Regions from separate parts of the Leisingera sp. M527 genome, predicted to be linked through region 3. Evidence: riboswitches for the same ligand, from Rfam matches in the RefSeq annotation. Region 3 holds a riboswitch; each other region holds the start of a gene.

Region 1 (5,297 bases), 230 kb from region 3:
CGGGCTGTATGTGTTTCAGGGTGTCGCGCATCCGGCGGTGATTGCCAGCGGGGCGAAGCCCGAGGGCGTGCCGCTGAAACATGTTTTCGATCTGAGCGAGCGCAATGCGATTGCCAAGTTTCTGGAACTGAATGGTTTGGCCGAGCCGGTGATCCGGTCGCGCAGCGTCGATGGCGCGGCGATCCTGCGGCAGAAGATGGGGTTCCTGGCCGTCAGCGTGCTGACCGGGAAGGGCCGGGACCTCACTGGCCTGTCGCGCGGTGACCTGCGGCGGATGGCGGCGCGGCATGCGGATGAGCTGCCGGCGGAGTTCGAGGGGCTTGCGGCGCTGGTGCGCTGGGCCGAGGTGGGCGGCAAATGGCCGAAGATCCGCTCGGACCATCCGGCCTACTTCTATTCCTTGCGGGCGTCGGACACTGCCCAGCGGGACTTGGTGAATATGCTGCTGGCGGAGCTGTGCCCGCATGACTTCCGCCAGATGTTCATCTGCCACAAAGAAGAATTCTACCGCCAGTACCGGGGCTGGCCGGAGACAAAAAGGGCCTATGCGGCAGAGTTCCTGGCGCGGGAGTATGCGGTGGACAAAGCCGGCGCGCGCGCCGCGCTGTTCGGGCATGAGCCAGATATGGAAGGACGCACGCCCAGCCTGCCGCGAGTGCGGCGCAAGGGGATGGTTGACCGGGTCGGCCCCTGGGGCGCGGTCAGCCGGGTGAGGGACCGCTGAATGTTCGGGTTTTTTCGCCTGATCCTGATCCTGCTGGTGGTGCTGACCGTGGCCTATGGCACGGTGTCGCTTTATTCGCGTGAGGTGCGGCGGGCGAAACTGAAACGCCGCTGGAAAGAGAAGGGGTTGACCGGCGACCGCTCCGCCTTCATCCAGCGGGGGCTGAAACAATACGACCGCTCGTTCCGGCGCAAGCTGATCCTGCTGGTCTATATCATTCCGCTGGGGGCGCTGGCGTTTCTGGTCTATGTCATTAACTTCATGTGAGGTGCAGCAGATGCGTTTCATCAAATGGGCTTTCCTGATCACCATCTGGGTGCTGTTCGGCGCCTTCCTGCATTACACGCTGCCGCAGTATGACGTGGTGCGCATCGTCAATACCTATGAGGAGCGGCAGGAGCTGAACGACTGGACGAGGGTTTTCTGGTCGCAGCCGGATGACCAGTCGGCGGAGCTCATCAACCGCGATGTGCAGTTCATCCAGGCGGTGCGCCCCAATGGCCGCAATATCGTGTACCGGAATGAGGATACCGGCTGGAATTGGCCGCCCTATTTCAAGTTCGATACGGCCAATCTGTATACTGATGCCAATGACAGCATCTCAACCAAGGCCAGCCCGGAATGGGTGGCGGTGATGCACTACGGATGGCGCAATGAATTCCTGTCGGTCTTCCCCAACGCGGTGACGATCAACCCGGTTGCGGGACCGGAGGACAAGCCAACCAACTGGTTCACGATCATTGTTCTGGTGCTTCTGGCGGCGGTGTTCTGGGCCGTCTATGTGCGCTGGCGCCGCTTCCGCCGGGCGCGGATCGACCCGATGGTCGAGAATGTCGAAGACAGCCTGTATGCCGCGGGCGATGCGCTTGCCGAGCGCAGGGGGCGGTTCCGGCGCTGGCTGGACAGCTGGAAGTCGAAGTGACGAGAGGGGCCGCGGGCCGGGCGGCTCTGAAATATGCAAACGGATGCGCGGGCCCGAACGGGCCCGCATTTTTTTATTCGATACGGTCGAGCACCCAGTCCAGCGCCGGGGTGAAATCGCCAGCCGAAAGCGCCCCGCGTGGTGCCGCGGCGGCAGCAAAGGCGAAGCCGTGTGTGTAATCCACCAGCAGGCAAAGAATGGTGCGGGCCTCTGCGCCAGATACGTCTGCTGTGGTGATTTCCGTCTCGATCAGCCGGGTCAGCCCGGTCAGGGAGGGGCCGATCAGGGCCGGGTTTTCCAGGATGCACTTTGCAAGTTCCGGATGCTTGGTCACCTGGGCGCAATAGCGGGTCATCAGATCGCGCAGCCGCAGTTTGGGCGTTGCCGCTTCAGACGGGGTGTCTGAACCTGCAAACGCAATGGCGACGAGGGATGCAAACATCTCGTCCTTGGTTCCGGCGTGATGGGCAACGGCCATCGGGGTGACGCCAAGCGCCTCTGCCAGTGCTTTGAAGGTGAGGGCCTTGCTGCCGCCCTCATCGAGCAGCTGCAGGGCCGTTTTCAGCACGTCATCCTTGCTGAGGGTCCGGCTGCCCCTGGGCGGGCGGCCCATGCGCGGGGGCATTGGTCAGGCTACCCGGAACGTGGTCTGGACCATGCCGGTGGGCAGGATGCGGGAGCTTGCCACCTGGAGGTCGATGTCCCGGTCCAGGCTGCCGAACAGCGGGATACCGCTGCCGATCAGGATCGGAACCGTTGTGATGGTCAGATCGGCGATCAGACCCTGGCGCAGGAAGGACTGCACCATCCGGCCGCCGTCGACATAGGCGCGGGTCCAGCCCTCTTCTTGCAGCTCCTGCATAAGGTCTGCGGGTGCGGCGGTGCTGAGGCGCACCTTGTCCTTCAGCTCCTCGGGAATGTCCTGTTCGGTCAGGCTGCTGCTGAGGACCACAACAGGTTTGCTGTAGGGCCATTGGCCGAACCCCAGCACGGTGCGGAATGAGCCGGTCCCCATGATCAGCCCGTCGATGCTGCCCATGAAGGCGGCAAAGCCGCCATCGTCATCTTCGGCATCGGGCTGTTTGTGCAGCCAATCCAGCGAGTGATCTTGGCGGGCCACGAAGCCGTCGAGGCTGGTGGCGATGAAGACGTGGCCGGTGGTCATCGGATTCTCCTGTGCATGCATTTAATTATACGACATATAATAAAGCGCATGCCGCGTTCCAAGGGGCCGGCGCAAGATTCACTGCGTGCGAATCGATTCGGTGGATCAGCAGCGGGTAACCGCATGAAAGATAAGCGCTTGCCGCAAACGGACTGGCGGATGCCGGTTTGAGTTTCTGGACATCCCTGTCCCGCCCGGCTCGGCAAACATGCATGTCTTTTTCCGGTTTTTGCGGGTCGGTTTTGTTTCCGATGGCGGGAAATTTTTCAGGCAATACCGCAGATAGCAAGGTGCCGTCCTTCGGGGCGGAGAATTGGGAAGCTGGTGAAACTCCGGCACTGCCCCCGCAACGGTGACCCCGGGCAAGGCATGGCAATGACCACTGAAGCCAATGGCTTCGGGAAGGTGCCAGGCCCCGCCGCCGAATGGCCCCGGGACAGTCCGGAAACCAGCCTTGCCATGAAAACGTCAACCGCGGACGGCGGCGGGGCGGTTGCGGCGCGTGTCCGCAATCCCTTTGCCTATGCCTGCGCCCAAGCCAACACGCCGCGGGGATGCGGCAGAGGAGAGAAGCAGATGCTTCACGACAGCGAAATTCTGGCCAAGCTGATGGCGCGGCAGAAAAATTATTCTCTGGAACAGGCGTTCTATACCGATCCGGGTGTTCTGGATCTGGACATGCGGCAGATCTTCTACCGCGAGTGGCTGTTTGCCATTCCCGCCTGCGAAGTGCCGAAACCGGGCAACTATGTGACCCATCAGGTGGGGTCGTATAACGTCATCATCGTGCGTGGCACTGATGGCGAAGTGCGTGCTTTCCACAACGCCTGCCGCCACCGCGGTTCGGTTGTGTGCAAGGCCAAAAAGGGCAATTCGCCCAAGCTGGTCTGCCCCTACCACCAGTGGACCTACGAGCTGGACGGCAAACTGCTGTGGGCGCGGGACATGGGGCCGGATTTCGATGCCTCCAAACACGGGCTGAAGCCGGTGCATTGCCGCGACCTGGCCGGGCTGATCTACATCTGCCTGGCGGATGAAGCACCGGATTTTGACGGTTTTGCCGAGGTGGCCCGCCCCTATCTGGAGCCGCATGATCTGGGCAATGCCAAGGTGGCCTTTGAAAGCTCGATCATTGAGAACGGCAACTGGAAGCTGGTCTGGGAAAACAACCGCGAGTGCTACCACTGCGGCGGCAACCACCCGTCGCTGTGCCGGACCTTCCCCGAGGATCCGTCGGTGACAGGCGTTGAGGGCGGCGAGACCCCGCCGCATCTGCAAAAGCACTTTGACCGGATCGAAGCGGCAGGCTGCCCGGCGCAGTTCCGCATGGATGCGCGCGGCCAGCACCGGCTGGCACGGATGCCGCTGAACGAAGGTGCGGAAAGCTACACCATGGACGGCAAGGCGGCAGTGGCCAAGCCGCTGGGCCGGGTGCCCTTTGCGGATGCCGGCACGCTGCTGAAGTTCCACTATCCGACCACCTGGAACCACTTCCTGCCGGATCATTCCCTTGTGTTCCGTGTCACTCCGATCAGCCCGACCGAAACCGAAGTCACCACCAAATGGCTGGTGCACAAGGATGCGGTCGAGGGCCAGGATTACGACATCAAGCGCCTGACCGAGGTCTGGATGGCGACCAATGACGAGGATCGCATTGTGGTCGAAGACAACCAGCAAGGCATCAATTCACCCGCCTATGAACCCGGTCCCTATTCCGAGGTGCAGGAAAGCGGCGTCATTCAGTTCTCCAACTGGTATGCCGAGCATCTGACCCGCGCGCTGACCGGCCGCCATCTGATTGCGGCGGAGTAAGGTCATGGGATTGCAGGCCAATTTTGAGACATTGGACGAAACCCTGGCGTGGAAGGACGACGAGATGCTGGAATGCGTCTCGGTTGTTCCGGAAGCGCCGAACACCGCCACCTTCAGCTTCCGCGCGCCGTCTGGCGCATGGTTCAAATACCAGCCGGGCCAGTTCCTGACACTGGAACTGCCGGTGCCGGAAGGGACCGTCTGGCGGACTTACACCATCAGCTCGTCGCCCTCGCGGCCCTTGTCGATTTCGGTAACGGTCAAGGCCCAGGGCGACAGCATCGGCACCCGCTGGATGCTGGACCATCTGCGCCCCGGCAGGATCCTGCGCGCCTCCGGCCCGGCAGGGGTGTTCACCCTGCCAAAACGCCCGAATGGCAAGTTTCTGTTCATCTCCGCAGGCTCGGGCATCACGCCCAGCCTGTCGATGACGCAGTATCTGTTCGACCGCGGCCAGTCGCCCGACATCTGCTTTATCAACTGCGCCAAACGCCCCAGCGAGATCATCGCCCGTCAGCAGCTGGAAAGCATGGCGTCGCGGCTGCCGGGGCTGAAGCTGAACCTGGTGGTGGAAGAGGACGATCCCTATCAGGTCTGGACCGGCTACCGCGGCCAGCTGAACCAGATCATGCTGGGCCTTATCGCGCAGGATTATCTGGAGCGCGAGGTCTACT
Region 2 (5,297 bases), 910 kb from region 3:
CCCTTGCCTCCAGGCACCCGCAAGATCGGCTCCCCCGGCATCGCTTATGGCAACGGCATCGCCATCCTGGATGCAAACCAGCAGCCGGTTACCGATAGCACCGAGGGCGAACTGGCCGTGCGCGGCCCCAACGTGATGCTGGAATACCTGAACAACCCGGAGGCCACGGCGGGCACCTTCACCGCGGACGGCTGGCTGCGGACCGGTGATCTGGGGCGCATCGACGGAGACGGCTATGTCTTCGTGACTGGCCGCTTGAAAGAGCTGATCATCAAAGGCGGCGAAAACATCGCACCGCGCGAGATTGACGAGGCGCTTTATTCGCACCCCGACGTGATCGAGGCCGCCGCTTTTGCCCGCCCCTGCAAAAGCTACGGTGAAACGGTCGAGGCCGCGGTCAAAATCCGCGACGGCTCCACCCTGACACCGCTGGAGCTGATCGAAATCTGCCAGTCCGTACTGGGCCGGTTCAAATCGCCGGACGAGATCCACATCCTGCCGGACCTGCCCAAAGGACCGTCAGGAAAGATCCAGCGCAACAAAATCCTTGGGGAAATCACCAACAGCTGAACTCCCCAACAACCCTCGCCCGCAAGATGATAAGAAGGTCAGCTTTTCTGCCTCAATGTTTCGCGCGCGAAACATCCGGTCAGCAGTGCTGACCGGTCCGCCGCGCGGCAGCGCGGCGCCGGGCCCAACGGGCGCGGGGTCTCCGTCAGGGGATCCGGCAACGGGCGGGAGTGCGGCATCGCAGCCGCTCACGCCAGATGAAAGGACAGGAACGGTTCTGCCCCGTCCGCGTCACGGATCCAGCGGGCCTTGATCCCGAAAATTTCCGATACCGTTTCCGGGTTCAATGCTCTCTGCGGGGTGCCCAGCGCCACCAGGCGTCCGCCCGACAGCACCGCCACCCGGTCGCACATCAGCGCCTGATTCAGATCGTGCAGTGCCACGACGGTGGTCACCTTCAGGTTCCGGATGCAGTTCAGGATCGACAGCTGGTGATGAATATCCAAGTGGTTTGTCGGCTCGTCCAGCAGCAGCAGCCCGGGCCGCTGCGCAAGGGCGCGGGCGATGTGCAGCCGCTGCCGCTCGCCGCCGGACAATGTGGCCCATTCGCGGCTGGAAAAACCCTCCATTTCCACTGTCTTCAGCGCGTTTTCAACATGCAGGCTGTCTTCGCCGCTCCAAGGTCTCAACGCTGACAGCCAGGGCGTCCGCCCCAGTTCCACCACCGACCGTGCGGTGATGCGCTCGGCAGTATCGGCCTGCTGTTCGACAATCGCGGTCCGCTGGGCGACCTCTCTGCGCGTCAGCTGCGCCAAGGGTTTTTCCGCCAGCAGAACCTCGCCATGCGAGGGGCGTGCCAACCCCGCCAGCAGCCGCATCAGCGTGGATTTCCCGGACCCGTTCGGACCGACCAGCGCCAGGGTCTCACCCGGCTGCACCGTCAATGAGACATCAGACAACAGCAGCTTGCCGCGGATGGAGTAAGACAGGCTGCGGGCTTCGATCTTCATCGCGCAGCCCTTCTTCCGCGCACCAGGATCACCGCAAAGGACGGCGCCCCGATCAGGGCTGTGACAACGCCGATGGGCAGCACCTGGCCAGGGATTATGATCCGGGACACGATGTCTGCGCCAATCAGGAACACCGCGCCGGTCAGCGCCGCGGCCGGCATCAGCCTGCGATGCCCGGGACCAACCAGGAACCGCGCCGCATGCGGGATCACCAGGCCGACAAAGCCGATCGAGCCAACGATGGACACCATCACCGCTGTGGTCAGCGCGGTGGCAAAGATCAGGATAACTTGCACCCGCCGCACCGGAATGCCCAGCGAGGCTGCTGAATCGGTGCCAAAGGTAAAGGCATCCAGCGCCCGCGCATGGAACCGGCAGACGACCCAGCCCGCCAGCGCCAGCGGCACTGCCAGCCACACATCCGGCCAGCGCACCCCGCCCATATTGCCCATCAGCCAGAACATGATGCCGCGGGCCTGATCGGCGTTGGCGGATTTGGCAATGATGAAGGCCGTCAGCGCGTTGAACAGCTGCGAGCCTGCAATGCCGGCCAGCACAATTTGCGCTGCCGCAGCGCGGCTACCGCCGGCCCCGGCGGCCCGGGCCAGAACGGCAACAAAGCCAAAGGCCAGCAGCGCGCCGTTAAAGGCGCCAAAAGACAACGACAGCGCACCGCCGCCAAGCCCTGCAATGGTCACCGCAACCGCCCCGGTCGAGGCGCCGGCGGAAATGCCCAGGATATAGGGGTCTGCCAGCGCATTGCGCAGCAGGGCCTGCAGCACCACGCCCGCCACCGCCAGCGCCGCCCCGCAGGCCCCCGCCACAAGCGCACGCGGCAGCCGGTAACTCCAGACAATGCCTTGATCTATCGGATCAACCGGCAGCCCTGCCCCGGCCAGCTTATTGGCCAGAACCGACAGCACTAGGTCAGGCGCAAGCGCGGTTTCCCCGATCATTGCGCCTGCCAGAACCGCTGCAATCAGCACCGGCAAGGCCAGGCACGCGCCCTTGACGCCCTGCCATGTGATTGCAGCGGCTGCACTCACTGGCTGGTGCCGATCACGCTGAGTTCAGCAGCCAGATCCTCCAGCGCCGGAATGGCACGGATGGTGGCATCCATCGCCTGGGCGTCCATCACAACGATGCGGTTGTTCTTGACTGCATCCATCTGGCTCGCCACCGGATCATTGCGCAGGAAGTCCAGCTTCTTTTCATAGTCATCCGCGGCAAAGCGGCGGCGGTCCATGCGGGCAATCACAATCACCGTCGGATTGGCCTTGGCGATGGTCTCCCAGCCGACCGTTGGCCATTCCTCGTCGGTCTCAACGACGTTGCGCAGGCCCAGCTGCTGCATCATGTAACCTGGCGCGCCCTTCTGGCCGGCCACAAACGGGTCGCTTTCCATTTCGGGCGACGAGAACCAGAACACGGCAGACGCATCTTCCAGCGCGACCTGCTGCGCCTTGGCAACCGCCGCAGCCTCGCGCGCCTTGTAATCGGCGACCAGTTCGGCGCCCTTTTCAGCCTCGCCAAAGATCGCCGCCAGTTCCTCAATCCCCTGATACAGGCTGCCGGTGGTGAACATCTGCGTGCGGGTGCCGTCGCCGCCGGTGGTGTTGTCCTTGCCGACGCAATCGGCGGGCATCACATAGGTCGGGATGCCCAGATCATGGAACTGCTCGCGCTTGGCTACGACGCCTTCGGGGCCGACGTGCCATTCGTACTGCGCTGCCACCAGACCGGGGCGTTTGGCCACGACGCTTTCAAAGCTTGGGTCGTTGTCGGCCAGACGGTCGATCTTGGCATTCATGTCTGCGTATTCCGGCAGCACGTCGTTGAACCAGACCGAGGTGCCCAGCACCTTATCGCCCAGCCCCAGCGCATAAAGCACTTCGGTCGCCGCCTGGCCAACCGTTACCGAAGACGCTGCCGGCGCCTCGAAGGTGACCGACTGGCCGCAGTTTTCTATGGTCAGCGGAAAGGTTTCGCTGGCCGCCGCAGCCTGTGCGGCAGCGATGAAGGAAAGGCCGATCAGGCCGGAACGCAAAAACATGATATTCGATCTCCATGTGTCAATGACCGGAGAACGGGTGAAAGGGCATTGACCGGTAAGGCTGAGGGTCTGGCCCCCGCTTGCGGCACCGGAAAACGGCGGCGCATCTTACCGGCAACCTCCCCGGACAACCCCGCCCGGTGTCTTTCGGTTTTCACCGGCAGGTCTCCTGACTGGCGGGTCAATGACTGTGCCGTCTTCCCGGACCGTTTGGTCCAGTGACGTCATGGCACAGCTCTCGCCGCCTACAGTTGCGGGGGCAGTTCCGTTTGGCGCCGGCAGGCACCGCGGATTCCCTCTTAGCCCTTTCGGGACCGGTAAAGCGCGGGTAGCGCATCCCTTTCGTTGCGGCAAGAAAAAGTTTTGATGCAGAGGGAATTCTGCAAACCGGGCGCAGCCAGAGCAACTGGGCTGCGTCTTGTCCGGATGACGGCCCTGCCCGGTTACTCGACCACGATCAGATCGGTATCCATCGCCTTGAGCATGTCCTTGATGGCCTGCGGCGGCTGCGCGTCCGTATAGAAGACCTCGAATTTTGTATCCTTGCCGACCGACACCGGCGCGCGCTTGTTGAACTTGTCATGATCGGCCACAACAATCCGGACCTGCGCATTGGCCGCCGCGACACGGGCCAGGTTTGCCTCTTCGAGATCATGCAGCATGAAGCCCAGTTCGGCATTGATCGCCCCGGCCGAAAAGATGGCAAACTGCACGTTCAGCCGCCGCACCAGATCAAGCGCTTCGGCCCCGAAGGCACCGCCGTCATGCGGGCGCAGCTCGCCGCCCGCCAGAAACACCCGGTTGTTGTTGCGCGAGGCCAGCGCATGGGCCACCAGCACGGAATTGGTCACCACAAAGAGGTTTGACCGCTGCCGCAGCTCCTGCGCCACATAAGCGGTGGTGGAGCCGACATCCAAAAAGACCGAATCCCCGTCGCTGATGGTCTTGGCAACCTCGATGGCCAGACGCTGCTTTTCTGAGGCGTGTGTGTCCATCCGGCTTTGCAGCGGCAGCTCGTTCACATCTTCAACCAGATGCACCCCGCCGTGCACCTTGCGGACCGCCTGGGCATCCTCCAGCGTGCGGATATTGCGCCGGATGGTTTCATTGGACACGCCCAGCCTGCCGGCCAGATAGCTGACCCGGCAGGACCCGCCTGCCTGTTGCAGCGCCCGCAGGATTTCCTCTTCGCGCTGATTGGTGGTTTTGCGGCTTTTGGTCATTGGGCCTCCTGTTGTGTTGCTACGCCAGAAAGCCACAAAAAACAACACATGAGCCCTCGGATACCGCGCCCGTCCGCCTCAAAACGCACTTTCTTCGAGGTGACTGTGGCTTATTGTGGTTTTTTATTGACTGATCGGCACAATCGCCGCACCATCATAACAGGCGACGCCAAGAATCGCACAAAATGCCACATATCAGGGAATTCCTTATGCCGAGAAACTTCAACGCTTTGGGAGCCGTGGCGCTGACAGCCGCCGTTTCCGCTTCATCCGCCTGGGCCGCCGAGTCCTCCGACCCGATCAAACTGACCTTGCACGACTGGTCCGGCCAGTTGATCAACACCAAGATCATGGGCAGCATCCTGCAGGAGGCAGGGTATAACATCGAATATGTCCAGGCAGACTATATCGCGCAGTTTGCCGGGCTGAAGACCGGCGATCTGCATCTGGCGATGGAAATCTGGGAAACCACCGGGCGCGAGGCGCTGGACGACGCGACCG
Region 3 (5,297 bases):
TTTTCCTTTGCCTGCATGATCCACTGAAACCAGGGTGCAGCACCGGCATTGGCAATCAAGCGGTCCGAAAGATCAGGTTGCCCCAGGGGCGTCGGGCCGTTGACCGAAACGATCCGTTTGATCCGGTCCGGGTGCCGGATGGCTACGCCCATGCCAACCGGCCCGCCGAAGTCGTGCATGACAAGGGTCACATCCCTGAGATTCTGCTCCAAAACAAAGCGTTCCGCATTGTCTATATGGTCCTGCAGCCAATAGCTGCGGTCTTGCGGGGTGGCGCTTTTGCCAAATCCCATATGGTCAAGGGCAATCACACGGGCATCACGGGACCATTCAGCAATCTGAGTACGGTAAAGAAAGCTCCAGGTCGGTTCGCCATGCAGCAGCAGCAGCGTCTCCGGGCCGCTGCCCTCATCGACATAGTGCATCGGATAGCCGGCGGCGGAACTGTAACGGGCTTGAAACGGCCAGGTTCCCTCAAAGGTCTCTTCGGCAGGGACCGCGATCAGGTGCGGATCGTGGCCTGGCGCGGATTGCTGCGATGCTGGTTCACTGGTCTGAAGGTCAACGGTCATTGGGCTTCTCCATAAATGTGTGTGAGTCACATATATAAATAACTCCTTCCAATTCAAGTGTGTGAGTCACATATTACCCGTATGACGGATGATTCACGGCGGACTGCGAATTTACTGGGGGCGGCGGTGCTCTGCCTGCATGATGAACTGAGGACGGTTCTGGCGAGGCAGTTCCACCGCTCCGGAGAAGGGCCTGCGGCGCTTTGCGCGCTGGGTCACCAGCCAGGATTGTCGAACGACGCACTGAGCCGGCTTTTGGATCTCACCCATACAGGCACGGTGCGCCTGATCGACAGGCTGGCCGAGGATAGCCTTGTCAGACGCCAGGCGGCGGAGCACGACAGGCGCAGCGTCGCTCTTTTTCTCACTGAGGCCGGCCAAGCCGCACGGGAGAACATATTGCGCGAGCGGCTGGCGGCATTGGAGGTTGTGACCGGCGGCCTGTCTGATGACGAGCAAAGGGACCTGGCCCGGCTGCTGGAAAAACTGCTGCAAGCTGCTGCTGGGGACGACACGCACAAACTGCGGACCTGCCGGCTGTGCGACAGCCGCGCCTGCACAAACTGCCCGATACTGGTGCCATTAAACGGGCCGGACTGAGGCGTCCGGCAATAGTGCCAGGCCTTGTTGCGCAAACGTCGAGGGGGAGCTCGTGAAGCCAGCGTGGCAGCCCAAATTGCCGGATCAGATACCTGCCGGCGGAGAAACCGGTTCGAACTTACTTATTCCGGAACCAAATCGTGCCGGAAGTCTGCATCGGGCTGCGGCCAGGGTGCTAGCCGGTCTGGTAGCCCCGGACGTAAGCCCAGGTGGCGTCTGCTATGCGGCCTCGGAGCGCTTGGCTGCTGCTGTCCAGATTTGCAGGTTTTCCGATCAGCAAACTGGCAAATCCATGCACCATTGCCCATAATGGAGTTCCGAAATCATGCGGGTCCAGATTGCCGAGGCCCTGCGCCTTCATTATGCCCGTCAGTTCTTCAATAAAGGTGTTGTATGTAACGCTGCTGGCCACGCGCGCTACATTGGAGGGGCGTTGTTGCAGAACTCTGAGTTCTAAGGATTCACATCACGAATTCATGCGGTTAGACGGGGCAGATGAGCAAGCCCGCACCTGCCCGCTACCGTACGACGAATTGGTCCAGCTACAACGATGCGCTCAGAAAGCGCGGGTCGCTTCTGATCTGGTTGGACGAAGAGATGACCTGGCTCGCGCCGCATGATGGCAGCCCCGGTCGCCCTGCGGTTTTCTCGGATGCGGCAATCCAGTTCTGCCTGTCGATCAAGGTTCTGTTCAAGCTGCCTCTCCGGCAGACCGTCGGGATGGTCACCAGCCTTTTGCACCTGGCGGGTCTGGACTGGCCCGTTCCGGATTTCTCTACGCTGTGCCGCCGACAGAGTGAGATGGGGCCGTGGCCCCAGTGGGGCCGCGTAAGCCCATAGAACGCTGGCCGTCCAGATCCCATATCGCCGCGCCGATGGGCCGCTGAACCTGCTTGTGGACAGCACCGGGATCAAGTTCCTTGGCGATGGTGAGTGGCAGGCCCGCAAGCACGGCGTTCAGGGGCGGCGCCAATGGCTGCCCGGCAGTTGATTGCAGAGCAATCAATGAGAGGGGCGCAAGGTTCATCTTGCGATGGACGCTGCCACGTCTGACATCCGTGCCGTCGAATTCACCCCCAGCCGCGACGGCCCCTCTCGTGGTTATGCTGCGCAAACCACTGCCGGGCAGTGGACAGCCCGGTCTTACCGGACTTGTTGGGTCAGTTCCCCGAGGACGAAGACATCGGCACCGTGATCGCCGATGGTGCCTATGACACGCGACGCTGCCATGTCGCGATCCTCGAACGCGACGCGGCCCCGATCATCCCGATCCGCAAGAATGGCCGGTTGTGGAAAGAAGATTGTCCGGCTGCGCAGGTCAGAAACGAAACTCTGCGAGCCACCCGACACTACGGTCGAGCCTTCTGGAAGCGCTGGACAGGATACCACGTCCGAAGCCGGATCGAGGCAAAGATGCGCTGCTTAAAGGCATTCGGCGAGCGCATTGCCGCAAGAGACCCCGACCGCCAAACCGCCGAGATCCATATCCGCATCGCACTCATCAACCGCTTCAACGCACTCGGCACCGCTGAGATTATTGCGAGAGCTTCAACGCACGGTTCAGGGACGAGTTCTTGAACGGCGAACTCTTCTACAGCCTGCGCGAGGCGCAAATCCTCATCGAAGAATGGAGGAAACACGACAACACCAAACGCCCTTATAGTGCTCTGGGCTATCGCCCACCGGCGCCGGAAACCATCGTCCAGATGGACCCAAGGCAAGTCATGCACTAACAATCAAACTGGACCATTCAAGTGGGGCTGATCAATCATGGAGCACCGCAAGGAAGTACTCATTCGGCAACTGAACAGAAGACGGGAAGCTTGACTCAGTAAAATGGTTTTGCCATTCAGCCAGTGTGACCGGTTCCGCGAGTGTTTCAATGCGCAGCGGAAGAAATAGGGAACACGGTGCGGCGTACCCATAAGGGACCAAATCCGTGACTGCCCCCGCAACTGTGAGCGGTGAGTGACGCTGAACATGCCACTGGGATCTTTCCCGGGAAGGCCAGCCGAACCAAGACCCGCGAGTCAGGAGACCTGCCGGACACAGGACAAAGACTTCGCTAGCGGAGTGTCTGCCCTTTTCCACCGGACGCCGGGGTGCGCGTCTGGCGCGGCTGCCGTACAGGCTTTTCCGTGCCACTATCCCCGTTGTTCATTCCTGATTGCAGGTGCGCCTGTGTCGTCGAATGAGGACGAAATGAAACTGAAATATCTGGCTGCAGCTCTGGCCGTATCCCTGCCGGTCACCGCATCGGCGCATTTCCAGCTGAACTACACTGAAAACGTGCTGATCGGGAAGCCCGGCGATGTACCGATGGGGCTGGTGTTCTGGCACCCGCTGGAAAACGGCCATGTGATGGACATGGGCAAACCTGAAGAATTTTTTATGGTTCACAAGGGCGAAAAGGTTGATCTTTCGGACCGCTTGGAACCGGCCACATTCAAGGGCGCGGAGAACGAAGCCGCCGCCTACAGGGCGTCGGTTCCGGTCAAGCGCTCGGGCGACTATGTGGTGGTGACTGTGCCCGCGCCCTACTACGAGGAAAGCGAAGACATCTATATTCAGCAGATTTCCAAAGTCGTGCTGAACCGCAACACCCTGCCCACCGATTGGGATCAGCCAGTGGGCCTGGAAACCGAGATCCTGCCGCTGAACAAGCCCTATAACGTCATTGTTGGCTCTACCTTCTCGGGTCAGGTGCTAGCGGATGGCAAGCCGGTTCCGGGCGCCGAAATCGAGGTTGAGTTCATGGCATCAGAGCCGGACCTTGCGGCCTTTTCCACAACCAACCCGACGGTTCAGCCAATGTCCGGCGGCGCCATCGTTGCGATCGCAGACCAGAATGGCGTCTTTTCCTTTGGCATTCCGAAAGCGGGCCACTGGGGATTTGCCGCCCTCGGCTCCGGCCCGGCGACTGAGCATGACGGCAAGGAGCTTAGCCAGGACGCTGTGTTGTGGATCCACGCTGAAGAGCTGAAGTGAGAATAGCACCATGCATATCGTAGACGGCGCACTGTCGAATCCGGTTGTGATCGGCGGCGCGGTTGCCGCCGTCGCCGGTATCGCCATGGGGCTGCGGAGCCTGCCGCTGGAACGTATTCCGGCGGCGGGGGTTCTTTCTGCCAGTTTCTTTGTGGCCTCCCTGATCCATGTCCCGATCGGGCCGAGTTCGGTTCACCTGATCCTGAACGGGCTTGCGGGGCTGGTCCTGGGCTGGGCGGCCTTTCCGGCCCTGTTTGTCGGACTGCTGCTGCAGGCGGTGTTCTTTGGCTTCGGCGGGCTGACCGTGCTGGGCGTGAACGCCGTGAACATCGCCCTGCCTGCAGTTCTGGTCGGGCTGATATTCCGCCCGCTGGTGGCCCGCGGCTCGCCTCTGCAGGGCGCCATCTGGGGCGGAATCGGCGGCGGCGCGGCCATTGCTGCCACAACTCTGGCCGTGGCGGTATCGCTGATGTTGTCTGGCGATGAGTTCATCCTGGCCGCGAAACTGGTGTTCTTTTCCCATATTCCGGTGGTGATCATCGAAGCGCTTTTGTCCGGCGCTGCCATTTTCCTGGCGCGGCGCGTGAAGCCCGAGCTGTTTTTCGACGCAAAAGGAAGCCTTGCATGATCCGCTCCTGCATTCTGATCCTTGCGCTGCTGGCGCCGCTCCCGGTGATGGCACACAATGTTATCTCAGCTGTTTTTCCGTCCGGTTCCGACATTGAGGGCGAAGTGGGCTTTTCCAACGGTGACATGGCCGCGGACCTGCTGATTGAGATCTTTGACGTGGCCGGCAGCAAGCTGGGAGAGTCCAGAACCGACGGTGACGGCTTTTTCCTGTTCACCCCGTCGGAGCCTGTGACACATATCTTCCGTGGCGATCTGGGGGCTGGCCACGTGGCCGAGATGATGATGGACGGTGCGGAAGTCGCGCAGATCATCGGGCAAAGCCCGGGCGCTGCAGCAAATTCTGCGGCTGCTGCCATGGACATCTCTGCAGCGCCGGCGGCGGCAGGGTCCGCGGGCCTCTCAGATCAAACCCGCTCCGAGCTTGCCACCATGTTGCGCAATGAACTGCGCCCGCTCCGCCAGGAGCTGACAGCGTTCAAGAACCAGTCGGACTTTCAGTCCGTGCTT

The links. A riboswitch is a leader RNA that binds a small molecule or an ion and turns the genes downstream of it on or off. The one in region 3 is predicted to bind cobalamin.
Region 1: linked by a shared signal. The riboswitch ahead of K3555_RS01870 (SRPBCC family protein) and the one ahead of K3555_RS00595 (DUF4198 domain-containing protein) in region 3 are both predicted to bind cobalamin.
Region 2: linked by a shared signal. The riboswitch ahead of K3555_RS05135 (ABC transporter substrate-binding protein) and the one ahead of K3555_RS00595 (DUF4198 domain-containing protein) in region 3 are both predicted to bind cobalamin.

The regions. Positions count from the first base shown of each region.
Region 1 covers NZ_CP081037.1:351,653-356,949, forward strand. The annotation lists gene K3555_RS01845 (DUF6638 family protein) at 1-724, shown strand, start outside; gene K3555_RS01850 (hypothetical protein) at 725-991, shown strand; gene K3555_RS01855 (DUF1523 family protein) at 1,002-1,646, shown strand; gene K3555_RS01860 (TetR/AcrR family transcriptional regulator) at 1,720-2,271, opposite strand; gene K3555_RS01865 (dihydrofolate reductase family protein) at 2,275-2,811, opposite strand; cobalamin riboswitch at 3,083-3,283, shown strand; gene K3555_RS01870 (SRPBCC family protein) at 3,388-4,623, shown strand; gene K3555_RS01875 (hybrid-cluster NAD(P)-dependent oxidoreductase) at 4,628-5,297, shown strand, end outside.
Region 2 covers NZ_CP081037.1:1,024,212-1,029,508, reverse strand. The annotation lists gene K3555_RS05150 (AMP-binding protein) at 1-570, shown strand, start outside; gene K3555_RS05145 (ABC transporter ATP-binding protein) at 759-1,520, opposite strand; gene K3555_RS05140 (iron ABC transporter permease) at 1,517-2,566, opposite strand; gene K3555_RS05135 (ABC transporter substrate-binding protein) at 2,563-3,573, opposite strand; cobalamin riboswitch at 3,715-3,907, opposite strand; gene K3555_RS05130 (DeoR/GlpR family DNA-binding transcription regulator) at 4,017-4,796, opposite strand; gene K3555_RS05125 (ABC transporter substrate-binding protein) at 5,006-5,297, shown strand, end outside.
Region 3 covers NZ_CP081037.1:118,622-123,918, forward strand. The annotation lists gene K3555_RS00570 (alpha/beta fold hydrolase) at 1-572, opposite strand, end outside; gene K3555_RS00575 (MarR family winged helix-turn-helix transcriptional regulator) at 654-1,172, shown strand; gene K3555_RS00580 (hypothetical protein) at 1,348-1,584, opposite strand; partial or broken gene K3555_RS00585 (IS5 family transposase) at 1,668-2,750, shown strand; partial or broken gene K3555_RS00590 (transposase) at 2,708-2,905, shown strand; cobalamin riboswitch at 3,019-3,234, shown strand; gene K3555_RS00595 (DUF4198 domain-containing protein) at 3,375-4,160, shown strand; gene cbiM (cobalt transporter CbiM) at 4,171-4,788, shown strand; gene K3555_RS00605 (cobalt ABC transporter permease) at 4,785-5,297, shown strand, end outside.